One region of the Streptomyces sp. NPDC050704 genome, then DNA from elsewhere that is predicted to be linked to it. Evidence: predicted binding sites of a transcription regulator. Region 1 holds the regulator's gene; each other region holds the start of a gene.
The links. Region 1 encodes HrcA, which represses chaperone genes, less so after heat shock. Its sites were predicted from a motif close to TTNGCACTCNGNNNNNCNGAGTGCNAA; they were not measured.
Positions count from the first base shown of each region.

Region 2: a site for HrcA is predicted at 2,017-2,043, ahead of groES (co-chaperone GroES). Genes of this name have one in related genera too.
Region 3: a site for HrcA is predicted at 1,604-1,630, ahead of groL (chaperonin GroEL). Genes of this name have one in related genera too.

Region 1 covers NZ_JBFAHW010000230.1:2,229-6,244, reverse strand. Annotated here, with positions in the region: gene AB0I18_RS51285 (DUF3097 domain-containing protein) at 1-782, opposite strand, end outside; gene AB0I18_RS51280 (MBL fold metallo-hydrolase) at 817-1,635, opposite strand; gene hrcA (heat-inducible transcriptional repressor HrcA) at 1,835-2,851, shown strand; gene dnaJ (molecular chaperone DnaJ) at 2,852-3,988, shown strand.
Region 2 covers NZ_JBFAHW010000025.1:27,963-31,978, reverse strand. Annotated here, with positions in the region: gene AB0I18_RS17135 (polysaccharide deacetylase family protein) at 67-1,050, shown strand; gene AB0I18_RS17130 (polysaccharide deacetylase family protein) at 1,062-1,826, shown strand; gene groES (co-chaperone GroES) at 2,188-2,496, shown strand; gene groL (chaperonin GroEL) at 2,646-4,016, shown strand, end outside.
Region 3 covers NZ_JBFAHW010000059.1:59,974-63,989, reverse strand. Annotated here, with positions in the region: gene thrC (threonine synthase) at 1-401, shown strand, start outside; gene AB0I18_RS30505 (MoaD/ThiS family protein) at 504-779, shown strand; gene AB0I18_RS30500 (cold-shock protein) at 1,236-1,442, shown strand; gene groL (chaperonin GroEL) at 1,757-3,385, shown strand; gene AB0I18_RS30490 (NADH:flavin oxidoreductase) at 3,644-4,016, shown strand, end outside.

The DNA.
Region 1 (4,016 bases):
TCGATCAGTTCCTCCACTCGGCCCAGGAGTTCCGGCTCCAGGTCCCGGTACGAGTGGATCGAGCCGAGGATCCGCTCCCAGGCCGCGCCCGTGTTCTCGGGCCAGCCCAGGGCCCGGCAGACGCCCGTCTTCCAGTCCTGGCCGCGGGGGACGCGGGGCCAGGACCGGATGCCGACGGAGGCAGGCTTCACGGCCTCCCAGACGTCGATGTACGGATGGCCCACGACGAGCGCGTATTCGCTGGTGACCGCGGCAGCGATACGGGACTCCTTCGTGCCGGGGACGAGGTGGTCGACGAGGACGCCGAGCCGCGCGTCGGCGCCGGGGCCGAAGTCGGCGACGATGGCCGGCAGGTCGTCGATGCCCTCCAGGTACTCGACGACGACACCCTCGATGCGCAGGTCGTCACCCCAGACCCGCTCCACCAGCTCGGCGTCGTGCCTGCCTTCGACGTAGATCCGGCCGGCCCGGGCGACCCGGGCGCGGGCTCCGGGCACGGCGACCGACCCCGACGCCGTACGCGTCGGGCGGACCGGCGCGGCCGACGGGCGCACCAGCGTCACCACGCGCCCCTCCAGGAGGAACCCGCGGGGTTCCAGCGGGAACACCCGGTGCTTGCCGAAGCGGTCCTCCAGCGTGACCGTGCCCGCCTCGCAGCGGATCACCGCGCCGCAGAAGCCGGTGCCGGGCTCCTCGACGACCAGGCCCGGCTCGGCCGCGACCTCGGGCACGGGTTTGGGCTTCTTCCACGGAGGGGTCAGGTCCGCTGAGTACTGGCGCATTCGGATGACGATAGGAGAAGGGCGCGGTCAGGTACTACGAGGGTCCCCGCGACACGCCGAAACGCCGTGCCAGCGCGTCACGTTGGGCCCGTACGAACGCCGCGTCCACCGCCGCCCCGTGCCCGGGCACGTACACCGCGTCCTCGCCGCCCAGGTCGAGTAGCCGGTCCAGCGCGGCCGGCCAGTGCGACGGCACGGCGTCGGGCCCCGCCTGGGGCTCGCCGGACTCCTCCACGAGGTCACCGCAGAAGACGATCTCCGGGAAGTGCGTTCCGGGGACGCCGGGAACTCCGGGGATTCCGGGGACGCCGGGAACTCCAGGGGCTTCAGGGGTTCTGGGGGCTCCGGGGACGAGGACCACCAGGTCGTGGGACGTGTGGCCGGGGCCGACGTTCGCCAGCAGGACCTGCAGGCCGCCGCCCAGGTCGAGCGTCCACTCGCCGGACACCAGGTGCCGCGGCCGGACGAGGAGGTCCGCCGCCTCGTCGGCCTCGCGCGGGTCGGCGCCGTTGCGTACGGCGTCCGCGCGCAGTTCGTCCCGTTGGTCGGCGAGGACCCGTTCGAGGCCCACCGCGCCGAAGACCTCGACCCCCGCGAACGCGGCCGCGCCGAAAACGTGGTCGAAGTGCGGGTGTGTCAGCGCCAGGTGGGTGACCCGGCCGGTGCCGCCGAGCAGTTGCCGGGCCCGCGTACGCAGCAGCGCGCCCTCCCGCACACTCGACCCCGTGTCGATCGCGAGCGCCGCGCCCTCGCCCACCACCAGCCCGGCCGTGCAGTCCCACACCGGAAGCCGGCACCGCCCCACGCGCGGAGCCAGCTCCTCCCACCCCGCCTCGGCCCAGTCGGGGCTCAGCACGGCTCTTTCCAAGTCACCGTCACGGTCACCTTCATAGAACGACGCTATCCCCAGGTACCGGACAGAGCGGGCCCGCCCTTGCCGGGGCCGTACCCACCGGCCGTACACTTGCTGCGGGGGTGTTGGCACTCGCACGCGCTGAGTGCCAGGCGGAAACCACGGGGACCACGGGAAAGACGAGCTGGAGGTGTGCGCGATGCTCAGTGAACGCAGGCTCGAAGTGCTGCGCGCCATCGTCCAGGACTACGTGGGCACGGAGGAGCCGGTCGGCTCCAAGGCGCTCACGGAGCGGCACCGGCTCGGCGTCTCCCCGGCGACCGTCCGCAACGACATGGCCGTGCTGGAGGACGAGGGCTACATCGCCCAGCCGCACACCAGCGCCGGCCGCATCCCCACGGACAAGGGCTACCGCCTCTTCGTCGACAAACTCGCGGGCGTCAAGCCGATGACCGCGCCGGAGCGGCGGGCGATCCAGAACTTCCTGGACGGCGCCGTCGACCTCGACGACGTGGTGGGGCGGACCGTCCGGCTGCTCGCGCAGCTGACCAGGCAGGTCGCCGTCGTGCAGTACCCGTCGCTGACGCGCTCGACCGTGCGTCACGTGGAGTTGCTGTCGCTGGCTCCGGCCCGCGTCATGCTCGTACTGATCACGGACACCGGCCGGGTCGAGCAGCGCATGGTGGACTGCCCGGCCCCGTTCGGGGAGGCTTCGCTGGCGGATCTGCGCGCGCGGCTCAACAGCCGGGTGGCGGGCCGCCGGTTCGCGGACGTCCCGCAGCTGGTGCAGGACCTGACCGACGCCTTCGAGGCGGAGGACAGGGGTACGGTCGCGACGGTGCTCTCCACTCTGCTGGAGACACTCGTCGAGGAGACCGAGGAGCGGCTGATGATCGGCGGTACCGCCAATCTCACCCGCTTCGGACATGACTTTCCCCTCACCATCCGTCCGGTGCTGGAGGCCCTTGAGGAGCAGGTCGTGCTCCTCAAACTCCTAGGTGAGGTCAACGATTCGGGCATGGCTGTACGGATCGGTCACGAGAACGCCCATGAGGGACTCAACTCCACGTCGGTGGTCTCGGTCGGCTACGGTTCGGGCGGCGAGGCAGTAGCCAAACTGGGCGTGGTCGGACCGACCCGCATGGATTACCCGGGAACGATGGGAGCGGTACGAGCGGTGGCACGGTACGTCGGACAGATCCTGGCGGAGTCGTAAGTGGCCACGGACTATTACGCCGTACTCGGCGTGCGCCGCGATGCGTCCCAGGACGAGATCAAGAAGGCGTTCCGGAGGCTCGCTCGCGAGCTGCATCCGGACGTCAATCCCGATCCGAAGACGCAGGAGCGCTTCAAGGAGATCAACGCCGCCTACGAGGTGTTGTCGGACCCGCAGAAGAAGCAGGTCTACGACCTCGGCGGCGACCCGCTGTCCCAGGCGGGCGGCGGTGGCGCGGGAGGATTCGGCGCCGGCGGGTTCGGGAACTTCTCGGACATCATGGACGCGTTCTTCGGTACGGCGTCGCAGCGGGGCCCGCGGTCGCGTACGCGGCGCGGCCAGGACGCGATGATCCGGCTGGAGATCGAGCTCGACGAGGCCGCCTTCGGCACGACGAAGGACATCCAGGTCGACACGGCCGTCGTCTGCACCACCTGCAGCGGCGAGGGCGCCGCGCCGGGCACGTCCGCGCAGACCTGTGACATGTGCCGCGGTCGCGGCGAGGTGTCCCAGGTGACGCGGTCCTTCCTGGGCCAGGTCATGACGTCCAGGCCGTGCCCGCAGTGCCAGGGCTTCGGGACCGTCGTCCCGACGCCGTGTCCGGAGTGCGCCGGCGACGGCCGCGTACGGTCGCGGCGGACCCTGACCGTGAAGATCCCGGCCGGTGTCGACAACGGCACCCGGATCCAGCTCGCCGGTGAGGGCGAGGTCGGGCCCGGTGGCGGTCCCGCCGGTGACCTCTACGTCGAGATCCACGAACTTCCGCACACCGTCTTCCAGCGGCGCGGCGACGACCTGCACGTCACGGTCACGATTCCGATGACCGCGGCGGCGCTCGGTACGAAGGTTCCGCTGGAGACGCTCGACGGGCTCGAAGAGGTCGACATCCGCCCGGGCACCCAGTCCGGGCAGTCGATCCCCAAGCACGGCCGAGGCGTCACGCACCTGCGGGGCGGCGGACGCGGCGACCTCATCGTGCACGTCGAGGTCATGACTCCGGGCAAGCTGGACGCTGAGCAGGAGAGGTTGCTGCGCGAACTCGCCGTGCTGCGGGGTGAAGAGCGGCCCACGGGTCAGTTTCAACCGGGGCAACAGGGACTCTTCTCCCGGCTGAAGGACGCGTTCAACGGGCGCTGACCGCACCCCGCTGCCTTGACTTCGGTGG
Region 2 (4,016 bases), on a different contig from region 1:
GATGGCGCGCGCGTGGTGGCGGTGTCGGGGGTCGGTAAGGGCCACGACCTGTGAGGATCCAACCCCATGCGACTTGTACGACAAAATGACATTAATAGTGCAAGCGGGGCGAACGATGACGCCCCTCCAGGGGCGCGGGGACCTGCGCGAGCAGCCCCCACCGGCCCGCAGATCACGCACCGCCCGTCGCGCGCAGCGCGGAAGACTCTCGCCCTGCTGACCCTCACAGCAATCGCCTCCGGCTGTTCGGAAACAGGCCCCGCCCACGTCAAGCCGGCCGCAGGCCAACAGCCCCTCAAGGCTCAACGCACCCCAGCCCTGGACGCCCACGCCCACCCCCAGGCCAGCGCACGCGCCAAGCGCTGGGGCCTGGCAAAGGTCCCCCTGTCCCCACCCCGCGCCCCCACGAAGAAGCCGCGCATCACCACCCGCAAAGGCTTCGAGGTGGCCGGCCACAGGAAACTCCCGCCGGTCTTCACGACCGTCCCCACCAAGGACAGGGTCGTCTTCCTCACCATCGACGACGGCGCCGAGAAGGACCCGGCGTTCCTGCGGATGATGAGCGACCTGAAGATCCCGTACACCGCCTTCCTCAGCGACTACCTGGTCAAGGAGGACTACGGCTACTTCAAGAAGATGCGGGACCGTGGCGTCGTACTGAACAACCACACCCTCAACCACCGCTACCTGCCCCGCCTTTCGTACGCCGCGCAGAAGCGCGAGATCTGCGGCATGCAGGACGTGATCGAGAAGCGGTACGGCACCCGCCCGACCCTCTTCCGCCCGCCCTTCGGCAACTACGACGAGAACACCCTGCGCGCCGCCAGGGCCTGTGGCATCAAGGCGGTCCCGCTGTGGAACGAGGAGGTCTTCGTCGACCGCTGGGACTACCGGGAGTGGGACCGCGCCCTCCGCCCCGGCGACATCGTCCTCAGCCACTTCCGCGGCAGGGAGCATTGGAAGGGCACGATGCCCGACATGGTCCGCCGCTTCATGAAGCTGGTCACGGACAAGGGGTACGCGGTGGCCCGGCTGGAGGACTACCTGTGAGGCGGCGGGCGATGGCCGTGCTGCTCGCCGGGGTGGTCGGCCTCAGCGGCTGCGCCCAGTCCGCCGCCCCCTCCATCGACGGCTCCATCGAGCGGCCGGCCAGGCAGGCCACGCAGCAGGTGCGCCCGCACGGGCCCACGGCGGACACGTACCGCCGCTGGGGGCTCCCGGCCCCGCTCGCCCGTCCTCCCAGGGCCCCCGCCAAGACCCCCGTACACGCGGCGGGACCAGGCCTGCCGCCCGTCGTCGACCGGGTGCCCACCCGCGACCGGGTCGTCTTCCTGACCTTCGACGACGGCGCCGAGAAGGATCCGCGGTTCGTCGACATGGTCCGTGAACTGCGGCTGCCGGTCAGCATGTTCCTCACGGACCGTGTCGCCGGACCGGGGTACGCCCATTTCGGCCGGCTGCGCGCGGTCGGCGCGAGCGTGCAGAACCACACCCTCGACCACCCGTACCTGCCGGGCCTCCCGTACGCGGGCCAGCGCGCGGAGATCTGCGGCCAGCAGGAGAAGCTCAAGCAGCGCTTCGGCATCCGCCCCCGGCTCTTCCGCCCGCCGTACGGCGCCTACGACGACGACACCCTGCGCGCGGCCGCCGACTGCGGAGTCGCGGCGGTCGTCCTGTGGCGCACCCCGCACCGGCTCCGACCGGGCGCCATCCTCCACTGCCCCGAGGGCACACACGGCACAACCCTCACGGAGACGACGATCAGAATCCTGACCAGCATCCAGAGGCAGGGCTTCACGGTGGCGCGCCTGGAGGACTACCTGTAGGGCCCTTTCTGCCTCTAGGGCTTCCCCTGCTCCGGGGCACTTTCTGCGGAGGCCAGTCCAGCCCCACCCAGCCCGTCCGGCGTTTGAGGACGAGGCCGTCCAGGCCGAAAAGGGGGTCTGGGGGCGCAGCCCCCAGTGACGCTCACCCCAGCTCCGGGCAACCGAAATCCGGCTGAGCCGCCGCGGGCAACTGGCACTCCGCTTGACCGAGTGCTAACCGCGGTCATAGTCTCAGCTCTGGCACTCCCCCTAGGAGAGTGCCAATAGCGACGGGCAGGTCCGGCACCCGCGACGACGGATCCACCTGGTCGCCACCTCAGACAGTTAACCCCGTGAGATCTCCGAAGGGGGAGGTCGGATCGTGACGACCACCAGCTCCAAGGTTGCCATCAAGCCGCTCGAGGACCGCATTGTGGTCCAGCCGCTGGATGCCGAGCAGACCACGGCCTCTGGCCTGGTCATCCCGGACACCGCGAAGGAGAAGCCCCAGGAGGGCGTCGTCCTTGCGGTGGGCCCGGGTCGGTTCGAGAACGGCGAGCGCCTGCCGCTCGACGTGAAGACCGGCGACATCGTGCTGTACAGCAAGTACGGCGGCACCGAAGTGAAGTACAACGGCGAGGAGTACCTCGTCCTCTCGGCCCGCGACGTACTCGCGATCATCGAGAAGTAGTTCACCTAGGCATTACTGCATTACCGAGCACCACCGCTTTCAGAGCTGCGCCCCTGGCCCCCGCGACCATTAAGAAGCCGGGCGTCGGGGGCGCAGTTCGTTCACCCCAAGACTCACACCTCTAGATTTCCGAGAGGGCCAACGCTCCCATGGCGAAGATCCTGAAGTTCGACGAGGACGCCCGTCGCGCCCTCGAGCGCGGCGTCAACAAGCTTGCCGACACGGTCAAGGTGACGATCGGCCCCAAGGGCCGCAACGTCGTCATCGACAAGAAGTTCGGCGCCCCCACCATCACCAACGACGGTGTCACCATCGCCCGCGAGGTCGAGGTCGACGACCCGTACGAGAACCTCGGCGTCCAGCTGGTGAAGGAGGTGGCGACCAAGACCAACGACGTAGCGGGTGACGGTACGACCACCGCCACCGTGCTGGCCCAGGCGCTCGTCCGCGAGGGCCTGAAGAACGTCGCCGCCGGCGCGTCCCCCGCCCTTCTGAAGAAGGGCATCGACGCTGCCGTCGCCGCGGTCTCCGCGGAGCTCCTCGCGACCGCGCGCCCGATCGACGAGAAGTCCGACATCGCCGCCGTGGCCGGTCTGTCCGCCCAGGACAGCCAGGTCGGCGAGCTCATCGCCGAGGCGATGGACAAGGTCGGCAAGGACGGTGTCATCACCGTCGAGGAGTCCAACACCTTCGGTCTGGAGCTGGACTTCACCGAGGGCATGGCCTTCGACAAGGGCTACCTGTCGCCGTACATGGTGTCCGACCAGGAGCGTATGGAGGCCGTCCTCGACGACCCGTACATCCTGATCCACCAGGGCAAGATCGCCTCCATCCAGGACATGCTGCCGCTGCTGGAGAAGGTCATCCAGACCAACTCCTCCAAGCCGCTGCTGATCATCGCCGAGGACGTCGAGGGCGAGGCCCTGTCGACCCTGGTCGTGAACAAGATCCGCGGCACGTTCAACGCGGTGGCCGTCAAGGCCCCCGGCTTCGGTGACCGCCGCAAGGCGATGCTCGGCGACATGGCGAGCCTCACCGGCGCCACCGTCATCGCCGAGGAGGTCGGCCTCAAGCTCGACCAGGTCGGCCTGGACGTGCTGGGCACCGCCCGCCGCGTCACGGTCACCAAGGACGACACGACCATCGTCGACGGCGGCGGCGACAGCGCCGACGTGGTCGGCCGGGTCAACCAGATCAAGGCCGAGATCGAGTCCACGGACTCCGACTGGGACCGCGAGAAGCTCCAGGAGCGCCTCGCGAAGCTGGCCGGCGGCGTGTGCGTGATCAAGGTCGGCGCCGCCACCGAGGTGGAGCTGAAGGAGAAGAAGCACCGCCTGGAGGACGCCATCTCGGCGACCCGCGCCGCGGTCGAGGAGGGCATCGTCTCCGGCGGTGGCTCCGCGCTCGTCCACGCCGTCAAGGTCCTGGAGGGCAACCTCGGCAAGACCGGCGACGAGGCCACGGGTGTCGCGGTCGTCCGCAAGGCCGCCGTCGAGCCGCTGCGCTGGATCGCCGAGAAC
Region 3 (4,016 bases), on a different contig from region 1:
CCGTGGCCTACAAGGCCGGACACGACGTCGTACGGCCGCAGAAGCCGAACACGATCGCCAAGTCGCTCGCCATCGGAAACCCCGCGGACGGGCCGTACGTGCTTGACATCGCGCGGCGTACCGGGGGTGCCGTGGAGGACGTGAACGACGAGCAGGTCGTGGACGCGATCAAGTTGCTGGCGCGGACCGAGGGAATCTTTGCGGAGACCGCCGGTGGTGTGACGGTGGGGGTTGCGAAGAAGCTGATCGAGAACGGGCTGCTGGATCCGACGCTCACGACTGTCGTCCTGAACACGGGTGACGGTCTCAAGACCCTGGACGCGGTTGCCTCCGACACGGGGCTCACTGCGACCATCCGTCCCAGTCTTGACTCGTTCCGTGAGGCTGGGCTCGCTTCCTAGACGCCGTATTCATGCTGCGGGCCGGTGGGGGCTGGTCGCGCAGTTCCCCGCGCCCCTGAGGGGCGCGGGCCGCCAGCCATACCCGACCGGAGGTCACTCCCCATGAGCGTCAACGTTCGTATCCCCACCATCCTGCGCACCTACACGGGCGGTAAGGCCGAGGTGGCCGCCGAGGGTGGGACTCTCGGTGAGGTCATCGCCGACCTTGAGAAGAACCACACCGGTATCGCCGCCCGCGTCCTGGACGACCAGGGCAAGCTGCGTCGCTTCGTCAATGTGTACGTGAATGACGACGACGTCCGCTTCGAGCAGGGGCTGGAGACGGCGACGCCTGACGGGGCCGGAGTCTCGATCATTCCGGCCGTCGCCGGAGGCTGACCATTGAGCGCAGTGCCGGAGGCTGATCATTACCGTCGGTAACTGTAGTTACTGAGCGTTCATCGAATTGCCCTCTCCGTGAGAGAAACGGAGGGGGCAATTCTGTATGGTTGAGCGCGGTACAGTTGGGGAACCTGCTTCGCTTCGCATGCCGGGCGCATATGAGTTCACGCCTGGAGCCCGACAAGAAGCAGCCAAAGTGAGCGGCCTTTTTGAGCCGCTTATGGCATTTATGGGGCCCGACTTGCCCTGGATCTTCGTGGAATCTCCACATATTCCTGATCGGCAGTGCTCAGAATTCTCGTCCGATTGACCTGTTGCAGACGGCAGTTGGACGGATACATTCAGCCGCGGTCGACGCGTTCCGGCGCACACCCCCAACCGTTGGGGGGTGAGGTCTGACCCGGATCCGCGAAGTGCGGGTCTGTGCAAGGGCCAGTAATAGGGGAGTTAGGCATGGCTCAGGGCACCGTCAAATGGTTCAACGCGGAGAAGGGGTACGGCTTCATCGCGGTCGACGGTGGTGCGGATGTATTCGTCCACTACAGCGCGATTCAGATGGACGGCTACCGCACCCTGGAAGAGGGTCAGCGAGTCGATTTTGAGATCTCGCAAGGCCAGAAGGGGCCGCAGGCGGACATGGTCCGACTGGCGACCGGCTGAAGCACGCGCCGACTTACTGCAGCGACGTTCTTCTTTCGAAGGGCTCGCACCCTCGGGTGCGAGCCCTTCGGCATGCCTGCGCGCCCCGTACGCCCCTGCTCCCACCTGCGGATCATCGTGAGCCGCTTGCACTCGCATGGGTCGAGTGCTAATCATTGGCGTTAGCACTCTGATGGTGAGAGTGATAACGAAGGACCGGGTGGGTGAGGCCCGCAGGCCGGGTGGGGCAGGGAACCACGAGGCAGGCAGGCCGTCCGTCGCGGGCGCCAGCGCGGTCCGGAGCAATCCACCCCAGTCCGGGAGGACCACTTCACATGGCCAAGATCATCGCGTTCGACGAGGAGGCACGGCGCGGTCTCGAGCGCGGGATGAACCAGCTCGCCGACGCCGTCAAGGTCACCCTTGGCCCCAAGGGCCGCAACGTCGTCCTCGAGAAGAAGTGGGGCGCCCCCACGATCACCAACGATGGTGTTTCCATCGCCAAGGAGATCGAGCTCGAGGACCCTTACGAGAAGATCGGCGCCGAGCTGGTCAAGGAAGTCGCCAAGAAGACGGATGACGTCGCCGGCGACGGAACGACCACGGCGACCGTGCTCGCCCAGGCGCTCGTGCGCGAAGGTCTGCGCAACGTAGCCGCCGGCGCCAACCCGATGGCTCTCAAGCGCGGTATCGAGAAGGCCGTCGAGGCCGTCTCCGGTGCCCTGCTGGAGCAGGCGAAGGATGTCGAGACCAAGGAGCAGATCGCTTCGACGGCCTCCATCTCCGCCGCCGACACCCAGATCGGCGAGCTCATCGCCGAGGCCATGGACAAGGTCGGCAAGGAAGGCGTCATCACCGTCGAGGAGTCCCAGACCTTTGGTCTGGAGCTTGAGCTCACCGAGGGTATGCGCTTCGACAAGGGTTACATCTCGGCGTACTTCGCCACCGACATGGAGCGGATGGAGGCGTCGCTCGACGACCCCTACATCCTCATCGCCAACTCCAAGATCGGTAACGTCAAGGACCTGCTCCCGCTCCTGGAGAAGGTCATGCAGTCGGGCAAGCCGCTGCTGATCATCGCCGAGGACGTCGAGGGCGAGGCCCTGTCGACCCTGGTCGTCAACAAGATCCGTGGCACCTTCAAGTCCGTCGCCGTCAAGGCTCCGGGCTTCGGTGACCGCCGCAAGGCCATGCTGGCCGACATCGCGATCCTCACGGGTGGTGAGGTCATCTCCGAGGAGGTCGGCCTCAAGCTCGAGAACGCGACCGTCGACCTGCTCGGCCGTGCCCGCAAGGTCGTCATCACCAAGGACGAGACCACGATCGTGGACGGCGCCGGTTCGGCCGACCAGGTCGCGGGCCGGGTCAACCAGATCCGTGCCGAGATCGAGAACTCGGACTCGGACTACGACCGCGAGAAGCTCCAGGAGCGCCTGGCGAAGCTGGCCGGCGGCGTGGCCGTCATCAAGGCCGGTGCCGCCACCGAGGTCGAGCTCAAGGAGCGCAAGCACCGCATCGAGGACGCCGTTCGCAACGCGAAGGCGGCCGTCGAGGAGGGCATCGTCGCCGGTGGCGGCGTCGCCCTGCTCCAGGCCACCACGGTCTTCGAGAAGCTGGACCTCGAAGGTGACGAGGCGACCGGCGCCAACGCCGTGAAGCTCGCCCTGGAGGCCCCGCTCAAGCAGATCGCCGTCAACGGTGGTCTCGAAGGCGGCGTCATCGTCGAGAAGGTGCGCAACCTGCCCATCGGCCACGGCCTGAACGCCGCGACCGGTGAGTACGTCGACATGATCGCCGAGGGCATCATCGACCCGGCGAAGGTCACGCGCTCCGCCCTGCAGAACGCCGCGTCCATCGCCGCGCTGTTCCTCACCACCGAGGCCGTCATCGCCGACAAGCCCGAGAAGGCCGGGGCCGGCGCCGGCGCCGGTGGCGGCATGCCCGGCGGCGACATGGACTTCTGAGCCCAGGCGAAAGCCCAGGCTCGGTAGTTCACCGCAGGACGCAGTACGAAGTACGCAGCACGCAGACGAGGGCGGCACCCCATCCAGGGGTGCCGCCCTCGGGCGTGTCCGGGGTCACAGAAGTGTGCGGCGGCGGGGAGGAATGCGCGCCACGGGCGGGGAGGTTGACCCGTAGGCACGGGTTGATGCATGCGCACATACCGACCGGAATCTCCCGTGCGCTCGCCGCCCGACCGACCTCTTCGAGGAGCCCCCTTCGTGACTGCCACCGCCTCCGCCTCCCGTGCGGCCCAGATTCTGGCCCGGCCCGTTTCCCTGAACGGGCTGACCGTCCCGAACCGGATCGTGATGGCGCCGATGACCCGGCAGTTCTCGCCGGGCGGTGTGCCGGGGGAGGACGTGGCGTCGTACTACGCGCGCCGCGCCGCCGGGGGCGTCGGCCTCATCATCACCGAGGGCACGTACGTCGGCCACGAGTCGGCCGGGCAGAGCGACAGCGTCCCGCGCTTCCACGGGGCGGAGGAGCTGGCGGGCTGGGCGAAGGTCGCGGACGCGGTCCACGCGGCGGGCGGGAAGATCATGCCGCAGCTGTGGCACATCGGCATGGTGCGGTCCGCCGGTGAGCCGCCGT